DNA from 4 places in the Rhizobium sp. NRK18 genome. Region 4 is predicted to be linked to each of the others. Evidence: predicted binding sites of a transcription regulator. Region 4 holds the regulator's gene; each other region holds the start of a gene.
What was found. Region 4 encodes PhoB, which activates phosphate uptake and scavenging genes when phosphate is short. Its sites were predicted from a motif close to TGTCATNNANCTGTCAT; they were not measured.
Positions count from the first base shown of each region.

Region 1: ugpB (sn-glycerol-3-phosphate ABC transporter substrate-binding protein UgpB) is a predicted target of PhoB. The motif match lies at 5,085-5,101, and genes of this name have one in related genera.
Region 2: NN662_RS10925 (bifunctional 2',3'-cyclic-nucleotide 2'-phosphodiesterase/3'-nucleotidase) is a predicted target of PhoB. The motif match lies at 1,869-1,885, and genes of this name have one in related genera.
Region 3: NN662_RS06440 (DUF1045 domain-containing protein) is a predicted target of PhoB. The motif match lies at 6,191-6,207, and genes of this name have one in related genera.

Region 1 is NZ_JANFMV010000001.1:3,621,957-3,629,721, forward strand. Features, by position in the region: gene NN662_RS17175 (cupin domain-containing protein) at 70-567, opposite strand; gene NN662_RS17180 (sn-glycerol-3-phosphate import ATP-binding protein UgpC) at 696-1,754, opposite strand; gene ugpE (sn-glycerol-3-phosphate ABC transporter permease UgpE) at 1,757-2,605, opposite strand; gene ugpA (sn-glycerol-3-phosphate ABC transporter permease UgpA) at 2,617-3,501, opposite strand; gene ugpB (sn-glycerol-3-phosphate ABC transporter substrate-binding protein UgpB) at 3,610-4,929, opposite strand; gene NN662_RS17200 (YraN family protein) at 5,125-5,493, opposite strand; gene rsmI (16S rRNA (cytidine(1402)-2'-O)-methyltransferase) at 5,498-6,391, opposite strand; gene dnaN (DNA polymerase III subunit beta) at 6,643-7,761, shown strand.
Region 2 is NZ_JANFMV010000001.1:2,334,102-2,341,866, reverse strand. Features, by position in the region: gene NN662_RS10925 (bifunctional 2',3'-cyclic-nucleotide 2'-phosphodiesterase/3'-nucleotidase) at 1-1,787, opposite strand, end outside; gene NN662_RS10920 (NAD(P)-dependent alcohol dehydrogenase) at 2,093-3,142, shown strand; gene NN662_RS10915 (hypothetical protein) at 3,310-4,104, shown strand; gene NN662_RS10910 (Lrp/AsnC family transcriptional regulator) at 4,108-4,569, opposite strand; gene ald (alanine dehydrogenase) at 4,728-5,846, shown strand; gene NN662_RS10900 (PadR family transcriptional regulator) at 6,056-6,724, shown strand; gene NN662_RS10895 (LysR family transcriptional regulator) at 6,799-7,656, opposite strand.
Region 3 is NZ_JANFMV010000001.1:1,398,482-1,406,246, reverse strand. Features, by position in the region: gene NN662_RS06475 (LysR family transcriptional regulator) at 147-983, opposite strand; gene NN662_RS06470 (quinone oxidoreductase family protein) at 1,079-2,053, shown strand; gene NN662_RS06465 (metallophosphoesterase family protein) at 2,254-2,994, opposite strand; gene uraH (hydroxyisourate hydrolase) at 2,998-3,354, opposite strand; gene NN662_RS06455 (ureidoglycolate lyase) at 3,351-3,851, opposite strand; gene uraD (2-oxo-4-hydroxy-4-carboxy-5-ureidoimidazoline decarboxylase) at 3,898-4,398, opposite strand; gene puuE (allantoinase PuuE) at 4,398-5,321, opposite strand; gene NN662_RS06440 (DUF1045 domain-containing protein) at 5,404-6,111, opposite strand; gene NN662_RS06435 (NAD(P)/FAD-dependent oxidoreductase) at 6,228-7,406, opposite strand; gene mnmD (tRNA (5-methylaminomethyl-2-thiouridine)(34)-methyltransferase MnmD) at 7,405-7,765, shown strand, end outside.
Region 4 is NZ_JANFMV010000001.1:3,458,931-3,466,695, forward strand. Features, by position in the region: gene NN662_RS16380 (GcrA family cell cycle regulator) at 217-750, shown strand; gene phoB (phosphate regulon transcriptional regulator PhoB) at 890-1,573, opposite strand; gene phoU (phosphate signaling complex protein PhoU) at 1,600-2,319, opposite strand; gene pstB (phosphate ABC transporter ATP-binding protein PstB) at 2,367-3,170, opposite strand; gene pstA (phosphate ABC transporter permease PstA) at 3,167-4,009, opposite strand; gene pstC (phosphate ABC transporter permease subunit PstC) at 4,013-4,990, opposite strand; gene pstS (phosphate ABC transporter substrate-binding protein PstS) at 5,071-6,129, opposite strand; gene phoR (phosphate regulon sensor histidine kinase PhoR) at 6,417-7,610, opposite strand.

The DNA of each region.
Region 1 (7,765 bases), 160 kb from region 4:
CATTTAGGGTGAGGCGGCCCGAATGGCAACGGGCCGCAGTCCGGATTGCGGACGGAGAGAATGGCTTCGTCAGGCTGCCCACTTTGCGGCGGCGTCGGACCTCTTGTAGTTGGCCAGCCGGCCGGCGATCGCCAGCATCATGGAGCGCGGCCTCGGGAGCAGAGCGACCTTGCGGACATAGGTCTCCACCCGCCATGTCGCCCAGCTATCGGCAGCAAAGTAGCCCATATCGCCCTTGCGCAGAACGGTGACGGATCCGTCTGCCGCGGTCACTTCGACCTCGCCTTCGAGGATGACGACGGTCTCCTCCCAGCCGAATCTCCAGCGGAAGGTTCCGGCGGTACAATCCCAGACGGCGGCGGCGACGGCACGGTTTTCCGACTCCGGCGGAAAGCCGCAACGGGCTTGCGGATTGCCCTCGATGATCCAGTCGGGGTTGATCGGAGCCGGCTTCAATTCGAACGCGTCGAGCCGGCCGGCAACGAACGCGCTCGGCGCCTGCTCCTGATCACGGTTGCGCGCCTTCAGCGCCAGAACCACGGCGGCGGCGATGAACTTCAAAGGCATGGTATCCCCCACATGCTGATTGTGCCGGGAAAGGCGTAGCATGCAGGGGCTTTCGGCCCGGTTCACCCGCTCGTTAAAATTTGAGCGAAGCGGTTGTGTTGCAGAATTCTGCAGCCCAACGCATTCGCTCAGGCCCCCGCGTCAACGATCCGCCTGCCCGAAGAGGGTTCGAAGAAGTGCAGCCGCTCGGGGACAATCGAGAAGGCGACGTCGTCGCCGATCCGCGTTTCGGCCGGCACGGCGGCGCTCAGCAGTTCGTCGCCGACCATGCCGTGGACGAGGCGTTGCGAGCCGAGCTCCTCGACATAGGAGACCTTCATGCGGATCACGCCGTCTTCGGAGACCTTCATGTCCTCGGCGCGCATGCCGACGGTCACCGGACCGGACGGAAGGGTGCGGCCCTCAAGGCCGATCACGGCCGTGCCGATCGTCAGCTGGTGGCCGTCGATCGATGCCTTGGCGAGGTTCATCGCCGGCGAGCCGATGAAGCTTGCCACGAAAGTCGACGCCGGATTGTGGTAGACGTCGAGCGGGGTGCCGATCTGCTCGATCCGGCCGCCGTTCAGCACCACCAGGCGATCGGCCAGCGTCATGGCTTCCAGCTGGTCGTGGGTGACGTAGATCGAGGTCGTGCCGAGCCGGCGCTGCAGCTGCTTGATCTCGCCGCGCATGGAGACGCGCAGCTTGGCGTCGAGGTTCGAAAGCGGCTCGTCGAACAGGAAGGCAGCCGGCTTGCGGACGATGGCGCGGCCCATGGCAACGCGCTGACGCTGGCCGCCGGAGAGCGCCCTTGGCTTGCGTTCCAGATATTGCTCGAGCTGCAACATGCGGGCAGCCTCGGCGACGCGCGCATCGATCTCCGCCTTCGGCGTGCCGCGGTTCTTCAGGCCATAGGCCAGGTTCTGGTAGACGCTCATATGCGGATAGAGCGCGTAGTTCTGGAACACCATGGCGATGTCGCGTTCGGCCGGCTCCATGCGGTTGACGACCTTGCCGCCGATGCTGACGGTGCCGCTGGAAATCGTTTCGAGCCCAGCGACCATGCGCAGAAGCGTGGACTTGCCGCAGCCCGACGGGCCGACCAGCACGATGAATTCGCCATCGGCGATCGAGATCGAAACGTTATCCACGGCCTGAACGCCGCCGGTATAAACCTTCCCGACCTTGTCGATTTCGATAGACGCCATTGTTATTTCTCCGTTTCCACGAGGCCCTTGACGAACAGCCTCTGCATAAAGACGACCACGAGGACCGGCGGCAGCATGGCCAGCATCGCCGTTGTCATCACGAGGTTCCACTGCGGCTCCGCATCGGCCACGTCGGCCATTCGCTTGATGCCCATGACGATGGTGTAATAGCCGGGGTCGGTCGTCACCATCAGCGGCCAGAGATACTGGTTCCAGCCGTAAATGAAGAGGATGACGAAAAGCGCCGCCATGTTCGTGCGCGACAGCGGCACGAGGATATCCCTGAAGAACTTCATCGGGCCGGCGCCATCGATGCGGGCGGCCTCGAGCAGTTCGTCCGGCACCGTCAGGAAGAACTGGCGGAACAGGAAGGTCGCGGTCGCCGAGGCGATCAGCGGAATCGACAGGCCGGCATAGCTGTCGAGCATGTGCAGGCTGGCGATGACCTGGAAGGTCGGCACAATGCGAACCTCGACCGGCAGCATCAGCGTCACGAAGATGATCCAGAAGCAGAACTGCCGGAAGGGAAAGCGGAAGTAGACGATCGCGAAGGCCGACAGGATGGATATGGCGATCTTGCCGATGGCAATCGACAGCGCCATGATCAGGCTGTTGACCATCATGGGCCCGACCGGCGGCGCGCCGGAAGAGGCCATTCCCTGCGTCAGCATGGTCTTGTAGTTTTCCCAGCCATGGCCGCCCGGCGTCAGCGGGATCAGCCCCGACAGGAAGTCGGTCGGGCCGTGGGTCGATGCGATGAAGGCGATGTAGACCGGCAGGGCGACGGTCGCCACGCCGATCAGAAGCACGATGTGCGACAGGATCTTGAGACCGGGTCTGTTTTCTACCATCCGTTCTCTCCTCAGTACTGCACGCGCCGCTCGACGAAGCGGAACTGGATGAAGGTCAGAAGGATGACGATGCCCATCAGCACCACGGACTGGGCAGCAGAAGAGCCCATGTTGAGGCCGATGAAGCCGTCATTGAACACCTTGTAGACGAGGATGTTGGTTGCCTGCGCCGGACCGCCCTTGGTGGTGGCATGAATGACGGCGAAGGTATCGAACATGGTGTAGACGATGTTGACGACGATCAGGAAGAAGGTCGTCGGCGACAGCAGCGGAAAGACCACGGTGAAGAAGCGCTTGACCGGGCCGGCGCCGTCGATGGCGGCGGCTTCCTTCAGCGATTGCGGAATGGATTGCAGGCCGGCCAGGAAGAACAGGAAATTGTAGGAAATCTGCTTCCAGCTCGCGGCCAGAACCACGAGGATCATGCCGTCGACGCCCGAGAGGCGATGGTTCCAGTTGTAGCCGATGCCCTGCAGCAGATAGGGGGCGATGCCGATCGTCGGGTTGAACATGAACCACCACAGGATGCCGCCTACCGCCGGTGCGACCGCGTACGGCCAGACGAGCAGCGTCGTGTAGGCGTTGCGGCTGCGCAGCCGCCCGTCGGCGGCCAGCGCCAGGATCAACGCAAGGATGATCGACGAGGCGGCCACGCTGACGGAAAAGACGAGCGTCACCTTCAGCGAGTTCAGGTAATTCGGATCGGCAAAGAGGGCCTTGTAGTTCTGCAGGCCCACAAAGGCCGTGCTGAGGCCGAACGGATCCTCACGCAGGAACGACTGGCGGATTGCCTGGGCGGCCGGCCAGATGAAGAAGATCAGGGTGATGGCAAGTTGCGGAAGCAAAAGCCAGTACGGCAGGATCTTGTTGCCGAATATCGTGCGCTTTGTCTGCATGATGGGCGTCCGACAGATGAGGTATTGCAGGGGCATGAAGGGCCCGCGGAGGATATACCGCCGCAGGCCCGAACACTTGCTCAGAATGTTGTCGTCAGGAAACCGCTGTTACTGGTTCGCTGCGGCAAAGTCGGCGATGAGCTTGTTACCGCGTTCGACGACGGAGTCGAGAGCAGCCTGGGCATCCTTCTGACCGGACAGCAGGGCTTCGAATTCTTCGTCGATGATGGTGCGGACCTGCACATAGTTGCCGAAGCGCAGACCCTTGGAGTTTTCGGTCGGCGGGTTCAGCGTGATCTGCTTCAGAGCCACTTCGGCGCCGGGGTTCTTGTCATAGAAGCCCTGCTTCTTGGTGTAGTCGTAAGCAGCCTGGGTGATCGGCAGATAGCCGGAGAACTGGTGCCAGTCGGACTGGACTTCCGGCGAGGACAGGTAATGGAAGAAGTCCGCCACGCCCTTGTACTCTTCCTGGTCGTGACCCTGCAGGACCCAAAGCGTTGCACCGCCGATGATGGAGTTCTGCGGGGCGCCCTTGACGTCGGAATAGTACGGCAGCATGCCGACGCCGACTTCGAAGTCCTTGGCGTTGTTGACGACGGCTGCACGGGCGGCCGACGAGTTCATGTACATGGCGCATTCCTGCGAATAGAACTTCGGCGGAGCGTCATCGCCGCCGACCGGACCGCCATACTGGAACAGGCCTTCGTCCTGCCACTTCTTCAGGTTCGCCCAGTGGCGAGCCTGCGTCGGACCATTGAAGGTCAGCTGGCTGTCGACCGAGCCGAAGCCGTTCTGGTTGGTCCCGATCTGCAGGTTGTGCCAGGCGGAGAAGTTCTCGAGCTGTACCCAGGAGATCCAGCCGGTGGTGAAGCCGCACTTGGCCGCGCCGGACTCCATGATCTTCTTGGAATAGGCTTCCATGTCTTCCCAGGTCTTCGGCGGAGTTTCCGGATCGAGGCCGGCCTTCTTGAAGACGTCCTTGTTGTAGTAAAGGACCGGGGTGGACGAGTTGAACGGCATGGACAGCATGTTGCCATCGGTGTCGGTGTAGTAGCCGACCACGGCCGAGATGAAGCCCTTCGGATCGAATTCGGTGCCGGTGTCGGCCATCAGCTTGTAGACCGGATAGACGGCGCCCTTGGCGGCCATCATCGTTGCGGTGCCGACTTCGAAGACCTGCACGATGTCGGGCTGCTGCTTGGCGCGGAAAGCGGCGATCGCAGCGGTCATCGTTTCAGGATACGAACCCTTGTAGGTCGGGATAACTTCGTAGTTGTCCTGCGACTTGTTGTAGTTCGCAACGATTTCTTCGAGCTTCTTGCCGTTCTCGCCACCCATGGCATGCCACCAGGTGATCTGCGTCTTGGCATAGGATGCGGAGGCCGTCAGGCTGAGCGCCAGGGCTGCAAAAGCGATTTTCTTTATCATGGTGTTCCTCTCCTCCTCAGAAGAGTTGAGACATTAGAGACGTTTAATATGCCGTCAAGCTTGAATTTTCACTTTGACGTTCGTTCAGCGACCGGACGGTTTCGCTTTACTTTCAGTTCTCTAGCCACATCGAATGAACGGCCGGTGACAATCGGATGACAGTTTCATGACGCCGGAACTGTCGCGCCGAAGCACTCAGAATGCGTCTTGTAGGTGGCGCGGCAAACGCCACGGAACGACCGCGACGATGTCGTAACGCCAGGAAAGCCGGGCGCAATCGGGCTGGCGGGACATCCAGATGTCGCTTGCGGAGCGGATGCGGCGCTGGGCGCCATAGCCGACCGCGTCGATCGCCGCGCCCGCATCGGAACGCGCCTTCACCTCGACGAAGACGACGAGATCGGCCTTGCGGGCAATGATGTCGATTTCTCCGACCTTCGTTCGATAGCGGACCGAAAGAATGCGATAGCCTTTCAGCATCAGGAAGAAAGCGGCGACGTATTCCGACAGGAGGCCGCGGCGATAGGCCTTGCGTCTGCGGGACCTGCCGTCGCCGTCGGCCATCGCGTCACCCCTTCAGCGCCATCAGGCGGTCGTAGAGCTCCTTGCGCGGCAGGCCGGTGCGCTTCGCCGCCTCCGAAGCGGCCTTGCCGGCGGGAAGCGTCGCCGCGAGATCTCTCAATATATTGTCGACATCCGCCGCTTCCGGTGGGGCGGCCTCTTCCGGCGGGCCGATGACGAGCACGATCTCGCCCTTGACCGACTGTCCTTCGTATTGCCCCGCAAGATCGGCAAGCAGACCGCGGCGGAACTCTTCATAGGTCTTCGTCAATTCGCGGCAGACGGCTGCCGGCCGCGCACCAAGCACGTCGGCGGCAGCGACAAGCGTCGCGGCGATCCGGTGCGGCGATTCGAAGAAGATCAACGTCGCCGGCACGCCGGCCAGTTCGGCAAGGCGGTCGCGCCGCGCCTTGTCCTTCGACGGCAGGAAGCCGGCAAACAGGAAGGCATCGTTCGGCAGGCCGGAGCCGAGGAGCGCGGCCAGAGGCGCCGAAGCGCCGGGAATGGGGACGACACGGTAACCGGCATCGATCGCCTGCAACGCCAGCCGGTAGCCCGGATCGGAAACGAGCGGGGTGCCGGCGTCGGAGACGAGCGCGACCGAGCGACCGTCCTCCAGCGCCTGCAGGAGCTTCGGCCCGGCCTCGGCAGCGTTGTGTTCGTGGTAGGCATAGGGACGGCCGCGAATGCCGAAGCGGTCGAGCAGCACGCGGCTGACGCGCGTGTCCTCGCAGGCGAGCACATCGGCGCCGGCCAGCGTTTCCAGCGCGCGAAGCGTGATGTCGCCGAGATTGCCGATCGGGGTAGCCACCAGATAGAGCGCCGGCTCCAGCGGGCGCGCCGGCACCACGACATTGTTCAGGCGGTAGCCGCGAGGCGCTTCGGCGGGACTTTCATTCATTTATATTCATTCCAATGTTCGGACCATGCGCGGGCGACACTCGGCTTCACGGTGCGCCGGACCGTTATGCGGCAAGGCCGCCCTGCCCGCAAGCTCGGGGATAAGAGACCGTCCGCGACGACAAAGCCCTTGCAATGCAACGGCAACATCTGCCATTTTGCGCCTCCACATCCGCCGGCCCGGTCCCGGCACAGTCCATGGAAGTACCGCCATCCGCCTGGATGGTCCTATCGAAAGCGGCAGAGTCAAAAATGCGTATTACGATCGAGCGGTCCAATCTCTTGAAATCGCTGAACCACGTTCATCGCGTGGTCGAGCGCCGCAATACGATACCGATCCTGTCGAACGTGCTTTTGAAGGCCGACGGCGCCAGCCTGGACATGAAGGCGACCGACCTCGATCTCGAGATCACCGAGGCGACGCCGGCCAATATCGAACAGGCCGGTGCGACGACGGTTCCGGCCCACCTGCTCTATGACATCGTCCGCAAGCTGCCGGACGGCGCGGAAGTCCTGCTTGCCACCAACACCGACGGTACGGCGATGACGGTTGCCTCGGGCCGCTCGAAGTTCTCGCTGCAGTGCCTGCCGCAGTCCGACTTCCCGGACCTGACCGCCGGTACGTTCAGCCACACGTTCCGCCTGAAGGCGACCGACCTGAAGATGCTGATCGACCGCACGCAGTTCGCCATCTCGACGGAAGAGACCCGCTACTACCTGAACGGTATCTTCTTCCACACGGTCGAGGCCGCCAGCGACCTGAAGCTGCGCGCCGTCGCCACCGACGGTCACCGTCTGGCCCGTGCCGACGTCGATGCGCCGTCGGGTTCCGAAGGCATGCCGGGCATCATCATCCCGCGCAAGACCGTCGGCGAACTGCAGAAGCTGGTCGACAATCCCGACGTCGTCGTCACCGTCGAAGTATCCGACGCCAAGATCCGCCTGACCATCGGCTCGATCGTCATGACGTCGAAGCTGATCGACGGCACCTTCCCGGATTACCAGCGCGTCATTCCGACCGGCAACGACAAGGAAATGACCGTCGATTGCCAGACATTCGCACAGGCGGTCGACCGCGTGTCGACGATCTCGTCCGAGCGCGGCCGTGCGGTGAAGCTGTCGCTGTCCGACGGACAGCTCCTCCTGACCGTCAACAACCCCGATTCTGGCAGCGCGACCGACGAAATCGCCGCCGGCTACGAGAACGACCCGCTGGAGATCGGCTTCAACGCCAAGTATCTCCTCGACATCACCGGCCAGCTGTCGGGCTCGGAAGCGATTTTCCTGTTCGCCGACGCCGGTTCGCCGACGCTCATCCGCGACACTGCAGGCGACGACGCACTGTATGTCCTGATGCCGATGCGCGTCTGACGCA
Region 2 (7,765 bases), 1.1 Mb from region 4:
ACGTCGCGGTTGGTATCCGGACCCACGAAGACGATCTTGCTGTCGTTGATGTCCGGGAAGTTGCCGCCGCCGCCGGCGCGGTAATTGTTGGTGGCGACCACGAACTTATTCTCCGGATCGATCGGCTTGCCGTCGAACTTCAAATCGACGATGCGGCCGGCGCCGTTGGAGACCTTCTTGCCGTCCTTGTCGAACATGGCCGGCTGTGACAGGTCGATCTGGTAGGTGACGCCGTCGATGACGTCGAAATTGTAGGACGGGAAATCGGGGTTGAGCAGCGGCGCATCCTTGGCGCCGGGCTTGACCTGGTTGAACATGCCGGCCGACATTTCCAGCCAGTTCTTCACTTCGGCGCCGGTGATCAGCACGGCGCGCACGGTATTGGGATAGAGGTAGAGGTCGGCGACGTTCTTGATGGCGATATCGCCGGCCGGAACGTCGGTGTAATAGTCCGCACCGCCGCGGCCGCCGGCCTTGAACGGGGCTGCCGCCGAGAGCACCGGATAGTCCTTGTATTCCGTGTCTTTGAGCATGTCCTTGATGTACCAGGTCTGGGCGATCGAGACGATCTGCACCGACGGGTCGTCGGCGACCAGCGCGAAGTAGGAGTAGAGCGGCGCGGATGTCTTGCCGACCGGCGTGCGGACGTAGGCGAGCGTTTCCTCGTGCTCCTTTTTCACCGCATCGGTGATGCGTTCGTCGCTCTTGACGTCGGCGACGATCTTCCGGTCTTCGGTACGGTGATAGATCGGCCGCGCCTCGGTCGTAAAATCGACGACCTTCCAGGATTTGCCGTCCTTTTCGAGAAGCAGATCGATCAGGCCCATGTGCGAGCCCCAGAAACCGCCCATGACGGCGGGCTTGCCTTGCAGCGTGCCGCGCACCGGATCGACGCCGGCCATGCCGTCCCAGGTCTTCGGACCGGGGAAGACGAGATGCTGGTGGCCCGTGAACACCGCATCAATGCCCTCGACGCCGGCGACATAGAGCGAGGCGTTTTCCATGCGCTCGCCTGGGCCGGTCGCATCGATGCCGGAGTGGGAGAGGGCGATCACGATATCCGCGCCTTCCTCCCGCATGGCCGGCACCCAGGCCTTGGCCGCTTCGACGATGTCGCGGGTCTGCGCCTTGCCCTCAAGGTTTTTGGCATCCCAGACCATGATCTGCGGCGGCACGAAACCGATGAAGCCGACCTTGACCGGGCTCATCTCGCCGGAGCCGTCCTTGATCTGTTTCTCAAGGATCACATAGGGCTTGAAGAAGAGCTCGTCGTCCTTCGGGTTGGACGCCAACTGACCCTTGGTCAGGTTGGCGCAGACGATCGGGAAATTGGCGCCGTTCAACACGTTGAACATGAAATCGAGGCCGTAGTTGAACTCGTGATTGCCGAGCGTGCCGCAATCATAGCCGAGCATGTTCATGGCCTTCATCACCGGATGCATGTCGCCGGCCTTCATGCCCTTCTTGTAGGCCATGAAGTCGCCCATGGGATTGCCCTGCAGAAGGTCGCCATTGTCGATCAGCATGGAGTTGCCGGCCTCGGCCCGGATCCCGTCGATGATCGAGGCGGTGCGGGCCAGACCCATCGTGTCGTTCGGCTTGTCGGCGTAATAGTCGTAGGGCAGCAGGTTCACATGGATATCGGTCGTTTCCATGATCCTGAGATGCGCCTGGTTGGCGGCGGCGTGCGCGGCGAACGGGTGCAGCATGATGAAGGCCGAACCGGCGGCAAGCCCACCGAGCAGCGAGCGGCGGGTGAGCGCGGTGGAGGAGAGGAGGTGGGGCATTGTCTGTCTCCCAGATCGAATTCGATGACGATTGGTCGGGCGCTAGGCCTTCCCGGCTTGGTTGTCGTTACGTCGGAATTGATGGCGGGATGATGACAGTGACGGTCCGGGATGGCCAGATGAATTATTGTCCCTTTGGTAAAATAAATCGTCGCAGGGGAAAGCATGCGGCGAACGCCGATCGCTTGATTTTAGCCGCTCCACGCCTAGGTTTTCGCCGGGAGCCTCCGCCATCCGGCGAGGTCGCGCGATCGCGCAAGCCTTTCCATCTCCAGGGACCACAGTTTGATCAAGGGAAACCAGACATGACCTTCGTTTGCACCGGCTATGCTGCCTCCGCCGCCGACAAGCCCCTCGGACCGTTCTCGTTCGACCGCCGCACACCGACCGACGAAGACGTCGAGATCGACATTCTCTATTGCGGCGTCTGCCATTCGGACCTGCACATGGCGCGCAACGAATGGGGCGGCACGACATTTCCGATCGTCCCCGGCCATGAGATTGTCGGCCGAGTGAAATCGGTCGGCTCCAAGGTCACGAAATTCAATGCCGGCGATCTCGTCGGCGTCGGCTGCATGGTCGATTCCTGTCGTACCTGCCCGAGCTGCCAGGAAGGCCTGCAGCAATATTGCGAGACCGGCGGCATGGTCGGCACCTACAACGGCAAGGACAAGTATCTGGGCGGGATCACCCAGGGCGGCTATTCCAAGGCGATCGTCGTCTATGAGGGTTTCGTGCTGAAGGTCTCGGAGAAGCTCGACCTTGCCGGTGCCGCACCGCTGCTCTGCGCCGGCATCACCACGTGGTCGCCGCTGCGTCACTGGAAGGTCGGCAAGGGCCAGAAGGTCGGCATCATCGGCCTTGGCGGGCTCGGGCACATGGGCCTGAAGTTCGCCCACGCCTTTGGCGCCCATACCGTGCTCTTCACCACGTCGCCGTCGAAGGCCGAAGACGCCAGGCGCCTCGGCGCGGACGAAGTGGTCGTCTCGAAGGACGCCGAAGCGATGGCGGCCCAGCGCGGCAGCTTCGACTTCATCCTCAACACGGTTTCCGCCGACATCGACCTCTCCGTCTATCTCGGCCTGCTGAAGCGCGATGGCGCGATGGTCAATGTCGGGCTGCCGGAAAAGCCCTACAGCTTCAGCGGTCGGCCGCTGATCGGCGGACGCCGCACGCTGGCCGGCTCGATGATCGGCGGCACCCCGGAAACCCAGGAAATGCTCGACTTCTGCGCCGAGCACGGCATCACCGCCGATGTTGAGGTCATACGCATGAACGAGATCAACGACGCCTATGAGCGCATGCTGAAGAGCGACGTGAAGTATCGCTTCTCGATCGACATGGCGAGCCTGTAAGGCTTCGCGAAGTACCTTCTAAGGTGCGCCGGTGCATTGCGGCACCGGCGCTTCAATGTTGTTTTAAATTGGTTGCATATTTGTAAATATAATATATCTTTAGTTGTATTGCATTCATTGTTTCGGGGGATTCAATGTCGCCAGTGCAAACAGCGGGAATATGGAGCGTGGCTGGGCTCGCGGCCATCCTTGGAGCATCCTTTGACAAGGTGTTCGATTACGGCAAGCAGTTTTACGACATCTACATAGAGGGTAGGTCGCGCGACTACGACAAGAAGCGTGAAAATCTCCACGAGATCATATCTTATTGGAAGGAAAGTGATGGTTTGGAGAAAAATCTTCTCTTCACCTCTCTCTATATAAAAGGCGGGCTGATAGAGGAGGATAATTACTGCACTGTTATCGCCTACGCCCAGCACTTTGGCGATTTCCAGAGAGCTCAGTTGGTTCTTTCATCCATTTTCGATGAGGATGAAAAACGCAAGTACTTCGCCAAGCCGCTTTGCAATATAGCTTCATATGCCCCAATGGCCGCGAATAAGGATGAGGCAGGGGTCGAACCTTCTTCGGTAGAAGAACGAATTCAGTCTGATGCCGCAGTTCCATGTCCCGCGGGAACACTCTTTACACAGTTTGGAAAGCAGGAGTCAGTGGACTTTGGGAAAAGGCTGGCACAGCTTTCCGTCACGAACGCCACCATAAACCTGCCCGAGTACATTCCGGGCTTTGATGCCAAGAATGTTGTTATCCGATACTTCCATTCTGAGGACGAGGCTGCGGCTCTGGCATGGCATGATTACTTCCAACTTGCTTGGCCGGATATTGATTTCAAATACGCTCGGTTGAGTGGCTATGAGAGCAAGATCGGGCCCAAGCGTTTCGAGCTCTGGTGGCCTGCCTCGGTTCCGGTGCCAGACAGCACTGATAAACTGAAGTGTGGAACGCAGCGTCCCAACATGTAGCCCTCAAAGCCCCACGTTCGGCCGTTCGATGATTTCTCGGAGCGCAAAGGACGAGTTGATCTTGACGACGTGGGGAAGGGCGGAGAGCCAGTCGCGGTGGATGCGCTCGTAGTCTTCGAGATCCTTCGCCGCGACCCGCAATATGTAGTCGTACTCGCCCGACATCAGGTAGCAGACCAGCACGTTGGGGCAGCGTTTGACAGCCGCCTCGAATTCGGAAAGCGTCTTGGCGAACTGTCCGGAGAGCGAGATGTGGACGATCACCATCATCTTGTAGTCGAGCGCCTTGTGCGACAGGCGGGCGTGATAGCCGGAGATCACGCCGGACTTTTCCAGGATGTCGAGCCGCCGGGAACAGGCCGATGCCGACAGGCCGACGCGCTCGGCAAGCTCGGCATTGGTGATCCGTCCCTCCTTCTGGAGGACGCGCAGGATCGAAATATCGACGGTATCCAATTCGTTCATTCGCACACTCTTCGAAATTTTTGATTTCAGCGCAATTTTCGTCGAAAAATGTGTTTTGGGCAACCATCCTTTGCAAGGACATTGCCCGGCCGGAATGGTTCACTCGCCGCATCTGAAAAAGCAGGCCGGCTCGAAACCGGCAAGAGAGAGGAACCAAGATGATCGTCGGCTGTCCCAAGGAAATCAAGAACCACGAATACCGCGTCGGCCTGACGCCGGGTGCCGTGCGCGAATACGTGGCCCACGGCCATCAGGTCATCGTCGAGACGAAGGCCGGGGCCGGCATCGGCGCGGACGATGCGGCCTACATGGCGGCCGGCGCGAAGATCGCCGCCAGCGCCAAGGACATCTTCGAAAAGGCCGACATGATCGTCAAGGTCAAGGAACCGCAGCCGTCCGAATGGGCGCAGCTGCGCGAAGGTCAGCTTCTCTACACCTATCTGCACCTTGCGCCCGATCCGGAGCAGACGAAGGGTCTTCTGGAATCTGGCGTCACCGCCATCGCCTATGAGACCGTGACCGACGAGCGCGGCGGCCTGCCGCTGCTCGCACCGATGTCGGAAGTCGCCGGCCGTCTGGCGATCCAGGCCGGTGCCACCTCGCTGCAGAAGGCCAATGGCGGCCTCGGTATCCTGCTTGGCGGCGTGCCGGGCGTGCTGCCGGCGAAAGTCACCGTCATCGGCGGCGGCGTCGTCGGTCTCCACGCCGCCAAGATGGCCGTCGGCCTCGGCGCCGACGTGACGATCCTCGACCGCTCGATCCCGCGCCTGCGCCAGCTCGACGACATCTTCAACGGCCGCATCCACACCCGCTATTCGACGATCGATGCGCTGGAAGAGGAAGTCTTCGCCGCCGATCTCGTCATCGGCGCCGTGCTGATCCCCGGTGCCGCCGCGCCGAAGCTCGTCACCCGCGAAATGCTCTCGGGCATGAAGAAGGGGTCGGTCATCGTCGACGTCGCCATCGACCAGGGTGGCTGCTTCGAGACCTCGCACGCCACGACGCACTCCGATCCGACCTACGTGGTCGACGGCGTTGTGCATTACTGCGTCGCCAACATGCCGGGCGCGGTGCCGGTTACCTCGGCGCACGCGCTGAACAACGCCACGCTGCACTATGGCCTGGCGCTGGCCGATCGCGGTCTGGCCGCCATCACCGAGGACAAGCATCTGCGCAACGGCCTCAACGTCCACAAGGGCCGCATTACCAACAAGGCCGTCGCCGAAGCGCTCGGCTACGATCTGGTGCAGCCGGAGGCAGCGATCCGGGCTGCATAAGAAAGACGGGCGCAAGTCCGCTTAGAAATCGTCGACCACGACACTGGGCCAGCCGCCTCCCATGCGGCTGGCTTTTTTGTTGCTTGGTATTCAAGGGCTTGCCGCATTCCGATACGGAAAGATAGGTTTTAGATATATCGAACATCTTGCAGCAGCGCCATAGTTGGATTATCTACGATATATCGAAAACATATCTTAAAGGAAAAATCATGTTCAAGCACATGCATGACAGGGACCACGACAAAGGTGAGGGGCATTGCGGTCACGGCCGCCATCGCCGGCACCGGGAAGCCTTCGTCGAAATGCTGGCGGCCAAGGGCGGTCACTTCGGGCGCGGCTTCATGGGCGGCGGCCGCGGCGGACGTGGCTTTGGTGACGACGGCGACGGACCGCGCGGCGGACGCTTCCTCGGCCAGGGCGACATTCGCACGCTGGTCCTGATGCTGATCGAGGACGAACCTCGCCACGGCTACGAGATCATCAAGCAGATCGAGGAACTGAGCGCCGAAGCCTACGCGCCGAGCCCGGGCGTCATCTACCCGACGCTGACCTTCCTCGAGGAAGCCGGCTATGCGGCGATCACCGAGTCGGAAGGCGCCAAGAAGCGCTACGCGATCACCGATGAGGGCAGGGCCTATCTCGAGGAAAACCGGGCGCTCGCCACCATGCTGTTCGAGCGGCTGAAGGCGATCGGCGAAAAGGCAAGCCGCATGCGCAAGTGGCGCGACGAGATGCGCGGCGGACCGGATCTGCCGAAGAGCGTCGAGGCGGCGATGATGAACCTGCGCGAAGTCGTCGCCCGCAAGCTGGAGAAGGACCCGGCCGCCGCCACCGACATCGTCCGCCGCCTGCTGGAGATGGCCGACGGGGTTGAGTGATCCGGGACGTCTTTGATCTCACCAAACTACCCGGAGCGAACCTTCGTTCCGGGCGGTTTCGTTTGCGCGAACGCCTATTGCAGCTGTTCGGCGAGAATGGTGCGCACGTCGGTGACGAAGGCCGCTTCGCCGGACTTCGGCGGCGTCAGGAAGAAATCGACGTCGCGCATGGCCGGCAGGCCGAATTTTTCGCCGACGGAAACGGCGCCGGGTGGCACGGCGGAGGCGTTGAGGCAGGTGACACCGAGCCCGGCCGATAGCGCCAGTTGCGCGCCGGCAATGCCGGAGGCCGAATGCGCCATGTCGAAGGCGATCTCATGCGCCGTCAGCTGTTCGATCACGTGCTGGCGCAGGCGGCAGGACCCCCTGAGCGCGATGACGGGCACCGGCGCGTTGCCGGGGTGGACAAAGGCCTCGTCGGCAACCCATCGCAAGGTTTCGCTGCGCACGGGGCGGCCGATGGGCGGATCGGGCGAATCGGGGTCCGGAATGCGCATGAACAGGCCGATATCGACGTCGCCGGGAGCCGTCTCGATCACCGAACTGCTGACGACGGCGACGTGCAGGCGAAGATCGGGATAGGTAAGGCGGATCTTCTTCAGCGTCGTGGCGATCGTGGCCGGCTCGAAATAGTCGGTGATCGCAAACCGGACCTCGCCGGCCAGCCGCAATCCCTTCATGTCCTGCATCGCCGTGTCGTTCAGCGCCAGGATGCGACGGGCATGGCCGAGCAACCGGTCTCCCGCCGCCGTCAACTGGGTGCCGGCCTTGCTGCGCAGGAAAAGCGCCGTGCCGCAGGTCTCCTCCAGCTTGCGGATCTGCTCGCTGACCGCCGATTGCGATCGGCAGAGCCGGGGTGCGGCCGCCGTCAGGCTGCCGGCGTCGGTGACGGTCACGAAGGCATGCAGGAGATCGAGGTCGAAGCGGGTCATTTTATTCACCAGTATATCCGATGGATGATATCATATATTCCCGGTTTTCCGATGAAAAGACCCGCGCTAGCCTTTCTTCAGCCCAGTCAAAGAGGCTTGAACGAAGGAG
Region 3 (7,765 bases), 2.1 Mb from region 4:
CCTCACCCTGACCCTCTCCCCGCTCGCGGGGAGAGGGGACGAAGCCGCGGCGCTTCTGCACAGTCCCTTCTCCCCGCGAGCGGGGAGAAGGTGCCCGGCAGGGCGGATGAGGGGCAATTATCGCTGAGGTTTGCTCGGCCACTCCCCTACCCCGCCGAAACCGCGTCGATCACCGCCCGGATCGCCGGGGCCTGACGGATATCGGGGTGCACGACGAGCCAGACCTCGCGGGTCAGCGGCGGCAGCCGGCTTTCGACGACCTCAAGGCCCAAATCGGGGCCGACCATGAAATCCGGCAGGATGGCGATGCCGGACCCGCTGCAGGCCGCCATCAACTGAAGGTCTAGAACGGAAGACCGGAAGGAAACCGGGCGACCGGCAGCAAATTCCAGCAGCAACCGGTATTGCGGCGAATTCTCCATCTCCCGGTCATAGCCAATGAAGGTCCAGTCCGCCTCCGGCGTCTGCCGCGTGTAGCCATGCGCAGCGTAGAGAGAAAACGTCACGTCGTCGATCTTGGTAATCGTCAACTCGCCTTCCACCGGTCGGGTCATGCGGATCGCAATATCGGCCTCGCGCCGCGCCAGCGAGGCATCGCGCTTTTCGCCGAGAATGGTGAGCCGCAACTGTGGATGCCGCTGGCGCAACGCCAGAAACCGGGGGCCGAGCACCTTGGTGCCGTAACCCGGCGGAGCGCTGATGACGACCTCGCCCGCTATCTCCGAACGGCCACCGACCGCTGCCCGCTCGATTGCGATCGCCCCCTCCTCCATGCGCTCGGCCAGCGCTGCAATGCGTTGTCCCTCCACCGTCAGCGACAGGTGGCGTCCGCGCCGATCGACGAGCTTGAGGCCGAGCTCGGCCTCAAGCGCAGCCACCCGCCGCGCCACCGTCGCATGCTCGACCCCGGCCGCCCTGCCCGCCGCTGACAGCGTGCCTTCTTTGGCAAGCAGCGCAAAGATGCGCAGGTTTTCCCAGTCCATATCCGTTAATTTCCTCACATCCAATGCGCATATATCGGGAATTTTCAATCAGAATAGCGTGCGCCAAACTCCTGTCCAGACACAGGAGATGCAGCATGACCAAAGTCGTGAAACTCACCGAGACCGGTGGCCCCGAAAACTTCGTCATCGAGGATCAGTCGCCGGCAGATCCCGGCCCGCAGGAAATCCGCATCCGCCAGGAGGCGATCGGGCTCAATTTCGTCGACATCTATCATCGCGTCGGCCTCTACAAGCTTCCGAGCTATCCGGCCGTGCTCGGCGTCGAAGGCGCCGGCGTGGTCGAGGCCGTCGGCAGCGCGGTGACCGACCTGAAGCCCGGGGACCGCGTCACCTATGCCGGCGCACCCGTCGGCGCCTACGCTGCAACCCGGCTGCTGCCCGCCGAACGCGCCTTGCGGCTGCCCGACAGCGTGTCGGCGAAGGTCGCCGCCGCATCAATGCTGAAGAGCCTCACCGCCTATATGCTCCTGAAGGAAGTTTATCCGGTTGGCGACAACACCACCGTCTTCGTCCAGGCGGCCGCCGGCGGCGCCGGCTCGACCATCGTCCGCTGGGCCAAGCATTTCGGCGCCACCGTCATCGGCGCCGTCAGCTCGGACGAGAAGGCGGAGATTGCCCGCCGCCATGGTGCCGACCACGTGATCGTCGGGCGTAACGCCGATCTCGGCAAGGAGGTCAAGGCGCGGACGGACGGTCGCGGCGTCGATGTCGCCTATGAGGGGCTTGGCGGCGACGCGCTGATCAAGGTGCTGGACTGCGTGCGCCCGTTCGGCATGGCGGTCAATATCGGCCAGATCGTCGGGCCGGTGCCGTCCACGATCGGCGCCGACATTGCCGCACCGCGTGCCATTGCCTTCGCCCGGCCGAGCGTGATGTTCTACATCTCCGACACGGCACGATACCGCAAGGCCGCCGATCGCGTGATCCACCATCTTGCAGCCGGCATGGCACCAGGCGAAGGTCAGGAATATGCCCTTGCCGACGTCGCCCAGGCTCATCGCGACCTTGAGGCCGGACGCACGAGCGGCAGCGCCATTCTCATTCCCTGACGGGCACAGCGGAGTAAAATTCGAGCGGGAAGAAAAATTTACCGGAAAGAAAATTTCTTCTTTACTTTACGTTAACCACTCGGCAGTATCTTCACATACAGATCCTGCATTTACGAATGCAGTCGAGGGAAACCGCGCTAGCACGGATGTACTGCAGCGCGGTTTCCCGCACATGAACACTCCAGAAATTGCAGTCGTTTCTAGCGCAGCCAACCGGTCGCCAGCGCCGACGCCCACTCGTGCCGGCCGTTCTCGCGTGCCAGCCCGGCTGCGGCCTCGCAATCATAGCGCACCTGCCGGAAGGTGACCGACCAGCCCCCGTTGTCCTTCTCGAGAATTGCGTAGCTTGCCAGCGGATTGCCCGCCTGCAAGCTGTGCGGATAAGGCTGATCATCCTCGTAGCCGGGACAGCCGACGCTGCCCGGATTGACGATCAGCCGGCCGTCGCGAAGCCGGACCGTTCGCGGCGTGTGGGTGTGTCCGCAGAGGATCAGTTCAAACGCCACACCTGCGGCCATTGCCTCGACCTCATCGATCGGGCGCTGATGCATCACGCCCTCGGGCGAGACGGTTTCCAGCCAGTAGGTGTTGTCGTCGCTCGGCATGGCATGACAGAGATAGACTGCGTCCCGCCAGACGCGATCGAATGGAAGGCTTGCCAGCCATTCAAGATGCGCAGGGATCAACCGGTCGCGGGCATAGCGATCGGTCCGCCCCATCTCCTCCGGCATCTGTTCGACGAGATAACGGTCGTGATTGCCGCGCACCGTCGGCAGGTCGAGGGCGATCAGCCGGTCCGCCACCTCCGCCGGCCAGAGTGGTCCGGAGACGCAATCCCCCAGATTGACGATATCGCGCACCCCCAACCGCGCAATATCGGCGAGCACAGCTTCCAGCGCTTCGAGATTGCCGTGAATGTCGGCGATCGCGGCGAAACGCACCGCTCAGCTGCCGCGATAGGTGGAATAACTGTAAGGCGAGAGAAGCAGCGGCACGTGATAATGCGCCGTCGTATCGGCAATGCCGAAGCGGATCGGGATGTCGTCGAGGAACGGCGGATCGGCAAGCGCCACGCCCTTCACCTTCAGATAATCGCCGGCATGAAACAGGAGTTCGTAGCGGCCGGCGGCGAAATCGTCGCCCTGCAGCAGCGAACCGCCATCGACGCGGCCATCGGCATTCGTCACCACCGTCTTGATCAGCACCGGGGTCTTTCCGTCGAGCCGGAAGAGATCGATGACCAGCCCTTCGGCGGGCGTGCCGCGGGCGGCGTCGAGGACGTGCGTGGTAAGACCGGTCATGGCTTCGGCTCCGTGATCGTGAAGGGTGTGTCGAAGAAGAATTCCTCGAGATTGTTGCCCGGCCCGGCGCGATCGACAACCAGGAAGTCGGACGCCTCGCCGATCGCCATCAACGGATGGTGCCAGACATTGCGGCGATAATTGACGCCCTGGTGAGCCTCGGCGAGGAACACCTGCGGCTCGCCGGGATGTCCGTCCTCGTCCGTCGAAACGATCACCAGAAAAGGCCGGCCGGAAAGCGGCGTGAACGACTGGCTGCCGAACGGGTGCCGTTCCATCATGTCGACAGCGTAAGGAAAGCTGCGCGCCTGCCCGCGGAAGATGTTGAGGATGACCGAAGCCCCCTCGCCTTCGGCTTCGGCGGTGGCGAGCGCATGAAAGCGCTCCGTCGTGCCGCCATTGATCAGCCGCATGGTCTGCGGATCGGCCTCCAGCACATCGCCAAAGGGGGCAAAGGCCGCCTTGGTCAGCGGCCTTATCGACAGCACGCGGCTCATCATGAGCAATCCATCAGCCGCAAGCGCAGCACGTCAACGACGTCAATCATGGGGCATTCTCCGAAAACAGGGCTTCGAGCCGCAGCCGCGCGATCTTCTCCACCTGTGCGCACGCCGTTTCCAGTTCCTCGCCGCGCTCGTGATGAATGCGTGTCTCGAACGCCGCCAGAATGGCATCCTTGAAGAGGCCCTTCACGGCAATGATGAAAGGAAAGCCGAACTTCGCGACATAGGCCGCATTGAGCTCCGTAAAGCGCGCATGCTCCGCGGCCGTCAACTGGTCGAGACCGGCGCCGGCCTGCTCCTTGCGGCTGTCCTCGGTCAGCTTGCCGGCAATCGCGAGTTTGCCGGCGAGATCCGGGTGAGCGCGAAGCACGCCCAGCTTCTCCTCGTCGCTCGCCGCGCGAAAGGCGTCGCATAGGGCGGCATGAACGCCTTCCGCCGAAAGCGGCTCCCGGAGGCCCGCATCATAGGCCCGCTCGGCGACCCAGTGCGAATGCTCGAATATGCCGCCGAAGCGGGCGACGAATTCCTGTCTGTCCATCATCACATGATCTGCGGCTTGTGGTGCTCGTGCCAGTGATGGGCGATCTCGATCCGCTTGGGGATCCACACCTTCTCGTGGGACAGCACATATTCGACGAAGCGCTTCAGCGCGGCGGCACGGCCCGGGCGGCCGACGAGACGGCAGTGCAGGCCGACATTCATCATCTTCGCCTGCCCCTCCTTGCCCTCCTGATAGAGCACGTCGAAGGCGTCCTTCAGGTAGTTGAAGAACTGGTCACCGGCGTTGAAGCCCTGCGGCGTGGCGAAACGCATGTCGTTGGTTTCGAGCGTGTAGGGAATGATCAGGAACGGCTTGCCGTCGAGACCCGGCACCCAATAGGGCAGATCGTCGGCATAGGAATCGCTCGAATAGAGGAACCCGCCCTCCTCCATCACAAGCTTCAGCGTATTGTCGGACGGCTTGCCCTGATACATGCCGAGCGGGTGCGATCCGGTCAGTTCCTTGTGCAGCCGCACAGCTTCGAGAATGTGCTCGCGTTCCTTCTCGATCGGGAAGTCCTTGTATTCGAGCCAGCGATAACCGTGGCTGGCGATCTCCCAGCCGGCTTCCTTCATCGCCGCAACCGCTTCCGGATTGCGCGCCATGGCAAGCGTGACGCCGTAGACGGTCACTGGGACATTCAGGCTCGTGAACATGCGATAGAGACGCCAGAAGCCGGCGCGCGAACCGTATTCGTAGATCGATTCCATGTTGAGGTTGCGCTGCCCCGGCCAGGACTGCGCGCCGACGATTTCCGACAGCAGCGATTCCGACCCCGGATCGCCATCCAGGATCGAGCTTTCGCCGCCCTCTTCGTAATTGACCACGAACTGCACCGCGATCCGCGCATCGCCCGGCCATTTCGGGTCGGGAGATTGGCGGCCATAGCCGACGAGATCGCGGGGATAATTGTCTATGTCCATCGACGCACCTTTTTTCCAGTCGGTCAAAAATTATCAGGTGCGATTGGATTGTCGAGGGCGCGAAGCCAAAAAGCGGTGCGTTCTACGCCCTCTTTTTCTGCGACACGGGACCAAGCGGATGCAGCGAGTGCACGTGGAACGGAGCGCCCTGCTCCTCCTCGATCATCAGCGCCAGATTTGCCACTTCCAGCGGTGTTTCGAGGGCCGGCGCAAAGAACCGGTTCAGGGCGCGCTCGAAACGCTCCAGTTCGGACACGTTGAGCGCACCCGTCAGCATCATGTGGAACCGGTATTCGTCCATCACATGCGGATGGCCCCAGCGATGGAGATTGGCAAATTCGGCGGCGTTGAGGATATCGGGGTTGCGCCGCTCGATCTCGACATCGCTGAGCGGGGCGCGGTAGGCGTCGAACTCATGGATGACGGCGGCGGCCAGTTCATGCATTTCATAGGGATAGGTCGATGCGATCAGACCCAGTCCCTGCCCGACCCGCGCGACTTCGAGCGGCGGCAGCAGGAACGGCTGGCGGCCGCCGGCAAACGTCATCATGTGCTTGAGAAGAGACGCCGGATTGGCATCCTCCTTCAGCCGGAACGGCGCCTGCAGCATGGCGTGGAAGCCCGCCCGGCGCGGCAGCGCGGTGTGAAAGGCGATCTCATGGATGCCGAGCCCGCCGATGCCATGCGGTTCATAGAGATGGCCCGCGAAAGCGTCGCGGCCGAGCCACAAGGCCGCCGCCTCCGCAAGCTGATGGCGCGGCGGCGGTGTAAAGACGATAGAATAGCGCATGTCGTACATCCCGCAGGAAGGATGAAATCTGTCCGCATCGGTCTTTCCGATGCCGTTTGCGCCGGTTTAGGTGATTTGCGTAACAGATTGACGACGGGGATATGGCCGAAATGCGCTCATATCTTGCCGGCAAGGGCAAAGTGTCTTGCGGCCTGGAAACTATCCGGAACGTCGATTTCCGAAGGCGCTCCGATAATCTCGCCGACGACGGCGCTTGCCAACCGATGGGCGATCCCGAAACTGACCTTGAAGCCGCCCGTCAGGAACGAGACATTCGCATGCGCAGGATGCCGGCCGGCCATCGGATCGCGTCCGATCGCCTTCGGCCTCAGCCCGGCCCAGCGTTCCACGACCGCCGCGTCCCTGAGGCAGGGCGCCAGCACCCTCGCCCGCTTCAGCAGGTCATCGAGCAGGGCATCGGTCGAGAACGGCCGATCGAACTCCTCCTCGCTGGTACTGCCGATTGCGACCAGGCCATCTTCATGCGGCACCACATAGACGCCGTCATGAAAGATCACCGGCAGTGTCGGATCGATATCCGCCTTCAGCAATGCGGCCTGTCCCTTGACGGGCTTGCCAAGCGGCTTGCCTGCGGCAGTCAGGGCGCCCGCAAGCGGAAACGACCCCACGCCGGCGGCAATCAGGCAGTGGCCAAACCGGATGGTCTTATCGCCGACAGAGGCGACGCCGGCATCCGGATCGATGGCGGTCACCGCAGCATTCTCCAGACCCCTTGCCCGGCCCGACTGCCGAAGGGCCGCGATCAGCGTCGCCGTCAATGCCCTGGGCGACACACGGGCCGCAAACGTGTCGAGCACCACGCCGAACGGCGCGGCTTCGGCGTCAGGCCAATCCGCAAACGGTGAGCGCTCCAGCACCTGCCAGACATAGTCCGCACCGCTGGCCTGCCAGTTCCGTCGTGCGTCGTCTGCATGCCCGAAGGCGCGCTCGCGGTTCTGCTCGTGGGTCAGCGGCAGCAGGCGGCCGCAACGGCGATATCCGGTCGAAAGGCCCGTCATCCCTTCCAGCGCGGCGATTTCGGCTTCCAGCGAGACCAGCGCATCGAACTGAAACTGCTTCTTCGCGTTCCACCGGTCCGGCTGGTGAGACATCAAGGCGCCGAGGAAGCCGTTGCTTGTTCCGCCGCCCAGTCGGCCCGCATCGGCGAGCACGATATCGAGCCCCGCCGCGGCTGCCTTGCAGGCTGCCCACAGCCCCATGATGCCGCCGCCGACGATCAAAAGACCGGTGGACGATTGACCGCTCGCTACCGCGGTATTATCGGCTTGGCTCATGACGGATCCAATTTCAAACGACGGCGCCTCCGGCAACAGGCTCGAATGGCGCGAGGGCGATATGCCCTATTCGACCGCCTTTGGCGACCACTTTTATTGCCAGACGGACGGGCGGCTGGAATGCGCCTACGTGTTCATGGACGGCAACGGATTGCCGGCGCGCTGGCAGGACGGCCAGGATTTCCGGATTGGCGAACTCGGCTTCGGCACAGGCCTCAACCTCTGCGAAACCTGGCGGCAATGGAAGCTGTCGCGCCCGGCAGGTGGTCATCTACACTTCACCTCCTTCGAGCTCTATCCCATGCAGCGCGACGAGATCGACAGGGCGCTCGCCCATTGGCCGGAGATAGACGCGGAAC
Region 4 (7,765 bases):
AAACAGCAAGTTGGGGAAAACCGAGAAATCGAATCGCGATGATTCCGGCGACTCTTGTCACGGAGTCAGGCTGGCACTAGGTTAAACATGCATTAAGAATTTGCGCTTGGCGGAAAAAAGTCACCCGGCAGTACAAGAGGCGTACTCCGTTCCGAAGGAATTCGGGACACGGTGAAGGATTCTGCCATGCATTGGACTGCAGGCGGAGAAGACCCAATGAACTGGACAGACGAACGCGTTGAAAAGCTTAAGAAATTGTGGGCGGATGGGCTGAGCGCCAGCCAGATCGCCGCACAGCTCGGTGGCGTCAGCCGCAATGCCGTCATCGGCAAGGTTCACCGTCTCAACCTTCCCGGACGCGCAAAGTCCGGCGGCGCGTCCTCGGCGGCACGCACGGTCAAGCGCCCCGTGACCGCACCGAAGGCTCCGAACTATGCAGCCCGCGTTACGACCCGCACCGTCACCCGTACGGCAGGCGCCACGGCACTGAAGGAAGAGGTCGAAATCAACGCGATCCAGGAGCATCGCTACGTTCCCGCCTCGAACGTCGTCGTGCCGATATCCCGCCGCCTGGCCCTGACGGAACTGACCGAACGCACCTGCAAGTGGCCGGTCGGCGATCCGCTGCAGGACGACTTCCATTTCTGCGGCTGCGAGTCCCCGGACAATTCGCCGTACTGCAATTATCACGCCCGCCTCGCCTATCAGCCGACCAGCAGCGACCGCCGTCGCGCCGCAGCGGCCAGCTGATCGCGGCGGAGCGACCGAACAGACCATCATGACGAACGGGCCTGCGGGCCCGTTTTTCGTTTCCGGCTGCGAGAAGTCAAAAGAAAACCCCGCTGTGAACAGCGGGGTTCAGAAGCATTCGGATGAAAATTCCAGGAGGTCAGACTTCCATGGAATAGCCGGCACCACGCACGGTGCGGATGACGTCCTGCATGTTGGAGAAGTTCAGCGCCTTGCGCAGACGGCCGACGTGAACGTCGACCGTGCGTTCGTCGACATAGATGTCATGGCCCCAGACGCCGTCGAGCAGCTGGGAACGCGAGAAGACGCGGCCCGGGGACGCCATCAGGAATTCCAGAAGCCGGAACTCGGTCGGGCCGAGGCGGACTTCACGGCTCTTGCGGTGGACACGATGCGTTTCGCGGTCGAGCTCGATATCGCCGCAGCGAAGCACGGCGGAGAGAACTTCCGGATGGGCACGACGGAGCATGGCCCGAACGCGGGCCATCAGTTCGGGCATCGAGAACGGCTTGACGACATAATCATCGGCACCGGTCGACAGTCCGCGAACGCGTTCGCTTTCCTCACCGCGCGCCGTCAGCATGATGATCGGCAGCCGTTCGGTCTCAGGGCGCATGCGCAGGCGACGGCAGAGCTCGATGCCGGGAACGCCCGGCAGCATCCAGTCGAGCAGGAGAAGGTCGGGCACGCGCTCCTTGAGGCGGATTTCCGCCTCGTCGCCGCGCATGATCGCCTCGACTTCGTAGCCCTCGGATTCCAGATTGTAGCGAAGAAGCTCGCTCAGAGCTTCCTCGTCTTCAACAACCGCTATTTTCGGGACCATTCACGGTTCTCCAACTTATCGAGCCGTCACTCGGACGTCACGCCCATGGTCGACGTGTTGTCGTCCTTCGGACGCTCACCTTCCGGCTGGCTGCCGGTGGTCATGTAGTAGATCGTCTCGGCGATGTTCGTGGCATGATCGCCGATACGCTCGATGTTCTTGGCGCAGAAGAGAAGATGCGTGCAGGTGGTGATGTTGCGCGGATCTTCCATCATGTAGGTCAGGAGTTCGCGGAACAGCGACGTATGGATCGCGTCGATTTCCTCGTCGCGGTCGCGGATCGACTTGGCCTTTTCCGCCGAGCGGCTGGAGTAGACGTCGAGCACTTCCTTGAGCTGCACCGAGGCCAGTTCGGACAGGTGTTCCAGGCCGCGGGCGAGCTTGCGCGGGACGCCGGTGCCCTGCACCGCGATGACGCGCTTGCCGATGTTCTTGGCAAGGTCGCCGACGCGTTCAAGGTCGGCCGCGATGCGGATCGAGCCCATGATTTCGCGCAGGTCGGCGGCAACCGGCTGGCGGCGTGCGATGGTGACGACGGCCGCGTCGCCGATTTCGCGCTCGCCGGTGTCGAGAATGACGTCGTCGGAGATCAGCTTCTGGGCAAGCGCCAGATCGCCGGTCACGAGAGCCTGAACGGACTCGCTGACCATCTGCTCGGCAAGACCACCCATTTCGGAGATCCGGCGCTGCAGGAACTTCAATTCGTCGTCGTAAGCCGACATGAGATGCTGTTGTGTCGAGGGCATGGTGGTGTTCCCTGATATCTTGAGGCAGGCTTCAGCGCGGCTGCGGATCAGCCGAAGCGACCGGTGACGTAGTCCTGCGTGCGGCTTTCCTTCGGAGAGGTGAAGATCTTCGCCGTCTCGTCGAATTCGACCAGTTCACCGAGATACATGAAGGCGGTCTGGCGCGAGACGCGGGCAGCCTGCTGCATGTTGTGCGTGACGATGACGATCGTGTAGTCGGCGCGCAGCTCGTCGATCAGCTCCTCGATCTTGGCGGTCGAGAGCGGGTCGAGAGCGGAGGCCGGTTCGTCGAGCAGAATGATCTCCGGCTTGACGGCAACGGTGCGGGCGATGCAGAGGCGCTGCTGCTGACCGCCGGACAGGCTGAGACCGCTGGCATGCAGCTTGTCCTTCACCTCGTTCCAGAGGGCCGCGCGGGTCAGGGCCGCTTCCACGCGCTCGTCCATCTCGCTCTTGTTGAGATTTTCGTAGAGGCGGATGCCGAAGGAGATGTTCTCGTAGATCGACATCGGGAACGGGGTCGGCTTCTGGAAGACCATGCCGACCTTGGTGCGCAGCAGGTTGAGGTCCTTCGACTTGTCGAGAATGTTCTCGCCGTCGATCAGCACCTCACCCTCGGCGCGCTGCTTTGGATAAAGCTCATAGATCCGGTTGAGGACACGCAGCAGGGTCGACTTGCCACAGCCCGACGGACCGATGAAGGCGGTGACGCTGCGCTCCGGCAGGGACAGGCTGATGTCCTTGAGGGCTTTGCTGTTGCCGTAGTAGAAGTTGAGATTCTTGATCTCGATCTTTGCCTTTTCGGCAGTCTTCTGCGGCGCGACTTTGTCTAGGGAAAGCATCTGGCTCATCTGTCCTCTCTGCGTCCGGTCAGGCTACGGGAAATTACGCTCAAACCCAAGACGGTCATGGTTATGATCAATGCGCCGGTCCAGGCCAATTGCTGCCATTCTTCATAGGGGCTGAGGGCAAACTGGAAGATCGTCACCGGCAGGCTCGCCATCGGAGCATTGAGGTTAGAACTCCAGAACTGGTTGTTGAGCGCGGTAAACAGAAGCGGCGCGGTTTCGCCGGAAATGCGGGCGACGGCCAGCAGGACACCGGTGACGATGCCCGAGCGGGCGGCGCGGTAGGCGACCGAGCGGATGACGATCCAGCGTGGGGCGCCGATGGCCGTGCCGGCTTCACGCAGTGCATTCGGCACGAGGCTCAGCATGTCTTCGGTCGTGCGCAGCACCACGGGGATGACGAGCACGGCGAGTGCGAAAGAGCCGGCCAGCGCCGAGAAGTGGCCCATGGGCCGCACCACGATTTCGTAGATGAACAGGCCGACGACAATCGAGGGCGCCGACAGCAGGATGTCGTTGATGAAGCGCACGACCATGGTCAGCTTGCTGAAGCGGCCGTATTCGGCCATGTAGGTGCCGGCCAGGATGCCGATAGGCGTGCCGACGAACATGGCGATGATGGTCACGATCAGGCTGCCGAAGATGGCATTCAGAAGGCCGCCCTCCTCGCCCGGAGGCGGGGTCATTTCGGTGAAGACCTGAATGTTCAGGCCGGCGGCGCCCTTGTAGACCAGTGCGCCGAGAATGAGCGCGAGCCAGGCGATGCCGATGCCGGCGGCGACGACGCACAGCGACATCATCACGGTATTCTTGATCTTGCGACGGGGATAGATCGAGGACATCGGTCAGGCTCCCTTCTTGCTCTCGATGCGCATCAGCATGTAGCGCGCGATGGCAAGGATGATGAAGGTAATGATGAAGAGGATCAGACCGAGAGCGATCAGCGAGGACGTGTACATTTCGCCGTCCGCTTCGGTGAATTCGTTGGCGATCGTCGCGGAGATCGTCGTGCTCGGCGCAAAGAGCGAGGCACTGATGCGGTGCGCGTTACCGATGACGAAGGTGACGGCCATGGTCTCGCCCAGTGCACGGCCGAGGCCGAGCATGACGCCGCCCATGATGCCGACGCGAGTATAGGGGACCACGACGTTCTTCATCACTTCCCAGGTGGTGCAGCCGATGCCGTAGGCGGATTCCTTCAGAACCGACGGTACGGTGTCGAACACATCCTTGGTGATCGACGAAATGAACGGCAGGACCATGATCGCCAGGATCAGCGAGGAGGTCAGCAGGCCGATGCCGTAGGGCGGACCGGCAAACAGGCTGGAGAGGATCGGGACGCCGTGGAAGAAATCGATGACGAAGGGCTGAACTTTCGTCTGGATGAACGGTGCGAAGACGAACAGGCCCCAGATACCATAGATGATCGACGGAATGCCGGCGAGCAGCTCGATGGCGATGCCGATCGGGCGACGCAACGGACGCGGGCAGAGTTCGGTCAGGAAGATGGCGATGCCGATGCCGATCGGCACGGCGATCAGGATGGCGATGGCGGACGTTACGATGGTGCCGTAGATCGGAGCCGCGGCGCCGAAGTTTTCCTTCACCGGGTTCCAGCTTTCGGTGACCAGGAAGGAAAAGCCGAACTTGGACAGCGCGTCCCAGGAGCCGACGAACAGCGAGACGGCAACGCCACCGAGAAGAACCAGGACAAGGACAGCGGATGCGCGGGAAACGGCGTGGAAGACCGCGTCGGTCAGGGCGAAGCGCCGGACGACCTTTTCACGGCGACTTGCCATCTGTTGATCTGTGACTGCTGCCATCGACATGCGGCTGTTCTCCCTCGCAGGTCCGGAAAGGAAAAGAGAAAGAGGGGCGGAGACCGCCCCTCTTCCAAAGGCAATTACATTGCGGAGTAGACCGGCTTGCCGTCAGAACCGACGACGTCCTTTGCCCACATTTCCTCAACGCTCTTGACGACGTTCTCCGGCATGGCGACGTAGTCGAGTTCGTCGGCCATCTTGCCGCCGTTCTTGTACGACCAGTCGAAGAACTTCAGAGCTTCGCCGGTAGCAGCGGCATCTTCCGGCTGCTTGTAGACGAGGATCCAGGTAGCAGCCGTCATCGGCCAGGATTCAGCGCCCGGCTGGTTGGCGAGGATGACGCCGTAGCCCGGCTGGGAGTTCCAGTCAGCGTTGGCAGCAGCTGCAGCGAAGGCTTCAGCCGTCGGAGCAACCGTCTTGCCGTCCTTGTTGAGCATGTCGGCATAGGTCATCTTGTTCTGCTTGGCATAAGCATACTCGACGTAACCGATGGAGCCCGAGGTCTGCGCAACGTTGTTGGCAACGCCTTCGTTACCCTTGGCGCCGATGCCGACCGGCCATTCGACGGCCTTGTCTACGCCGATCTTTTCCTTCCAGTCGGCGGAAACGTCAGCGAGGTAGTAGGTGAAGTTGTAGGTGGTGCCCGAACCGTCCGAACGGTGAACGACGGCGATTGCCTGCGACGGCAGGGAAAGGTCCGGGTTCAGCTTCTTGATGGCTGCGTCATCCCACGAGGTGATTTCGCCCATGAAGATCTTGGCCAGCGTTTCGCCGTCGAGAACCAGCTTGCCCGGCTCTACGCCTTCGATGTTCACGACCGGAACGATGCCGCCCATGACCATCGGGAACTGTGCGAGACCGACTTCCTTGAGCTCATCGCCGGAAAGCGGAGCGTCGGAAGCGCCGAAGGTCACGGTCTTTGCCTTGATCTGCTTGATGCCGCCGCCGGAACCGATCGACTGGTAGTTGAGGCCGATACCGGTTTCCTTCTTGTAGGCGTCAGCCCACTTTGCGTAGATCGGATAAGGGAAGGTCGCGCCAGCGCCGGAGATGTCGGCAGCCTGGGCGGCGGAAAGCATGAAGCCTGCCGAGGCAGCCACTGCCACAGCGTAGGCCATCGGACGGAAGAAGTTTTTCATTGAGGTCGCTCCTCTTGGAATTCGATCTTGGGAACACCGCGAACGGTGCCTTTCGGGGCCGGACAAAGTAGACGGCGGCGTCTTCTCCGTGGCTGCAGACCGTGGGATGCTTCTTTTTCCCTCAATCTGCGGCGCTGGATTTTTGACCTTTCCGGCGCCCGGCCCGCTTGTCATATCCGCTCCAGCAACACCCTTTTATGTCAGTTCAGTGAAAGTTTTGTGACAGGTCATGTCGTTGAAAATAAACGGTGTTATTGGCGGCGCAAAATCGCCTTCCCGCCAATATGTCAAAAACGGACGGTAAACTTGGCGCCCTTGCCGACTTCGGAGGAGACGAGCAGCCTGGCGCGATGGCGGGTGAGGATGTGCTTGACGATTGCCAAGCCGAGACCGGTGCCCTTTTTCGAGCGGCTGTCTTCCACGCTGACGCGGTAGAAGCGCTCGGTCAGGCGTGGCACGTGCTCGGCGGGAATGCCCGGCCCGTAGTCGACAACATTGACCTCGATCGGCTTGCCGCCGCCTTCGCTGAGGTAAACGTCGATGCGCTTGCCTTCCTGGCCGTACTTGCAGGCGTTCTCGATCAGGTTCTCGAAAACCTGCACGAGTTCATCGCGATCGCCGATCACCTCGACCGGCTTGTCGGGCATATGCAGGACGATATCGATGCCCAGTTCCTCCGATAGCGGCTTCAGCCCGTCGGTGACGTGACCGAGGAGCGGCACGAGATCGACCTTGGCGTCGGGTGCGATGTGCGATTTCAGCTCGAGCCGCGAGAGGGAGAGCAGGTCGTCGATCAGACGGCTCATGCGGGTCGCCTGCTCGAGCATGATGCCGAGAAAGCGCTGCTGCGCCTTGGGATCGTCCTTCGCCGGCCCCTGGATCGTCTCGATGAAGCCGCGCAGAGAGGCAAGCGGCGTCCTCAGTTCGTGGCTCGCATTGGCGACGAAATCGGACCGCATGCGATCGAGCCGGCGCAATTCGGACACGTCGCGGAAGGACAGAAGGAACAGGCCGGCTCGCGCCTCTCCCGGAACGGGCAGCGGCTTGACGCAGACGATGAAGCTGCGCTCCGACGGCAGGCGTTCGAAGTGTTCGGTCTGGTTGACCTTGCCGCTCGTCACCGTGTCGCGCGCCATGTCGAGAATGCCGGGCGAGCGGATGCGGGCGGAAAGGTGCGCGCCTTCGGTCAGTTCGCCGAAAGCCTTGAGCGCCGCTTCGTTCTGGAAGACGACCGCCAGGTCGCGATCGAGCAGGAAGAGCGGCATGTCGATTGCCGACAAGGCGGCGCGAACGCCACGGACATCGCCCGCATGGGCGCGCCGTTCCTCGGCCGAATTGCCCTTCGCCTCATCGATCCGGCGGCCGACAGGCGTGGCAACAAGCGCCACAGTCGCGGCGAACCACAAAATGACAACGATCGGCCATCCGGGGCTGATCAGCGCCACAAGGAGAGCGAAGCAGGACAGGACCAGGAGCGGCAAGGCGGCGAGACGCAGGCGGCCGACAAGCTGGCTCACCACGCCTGCGGTCTCTTCTCGGGTCTCTGGTTGGTCCGGTCGCTGCAACATCCGCCACTTCTGATTTCTGGTGAGGAAGGCCCTTGTTATCTCTTTTTCATGACAGAAGTTTTTTGTCG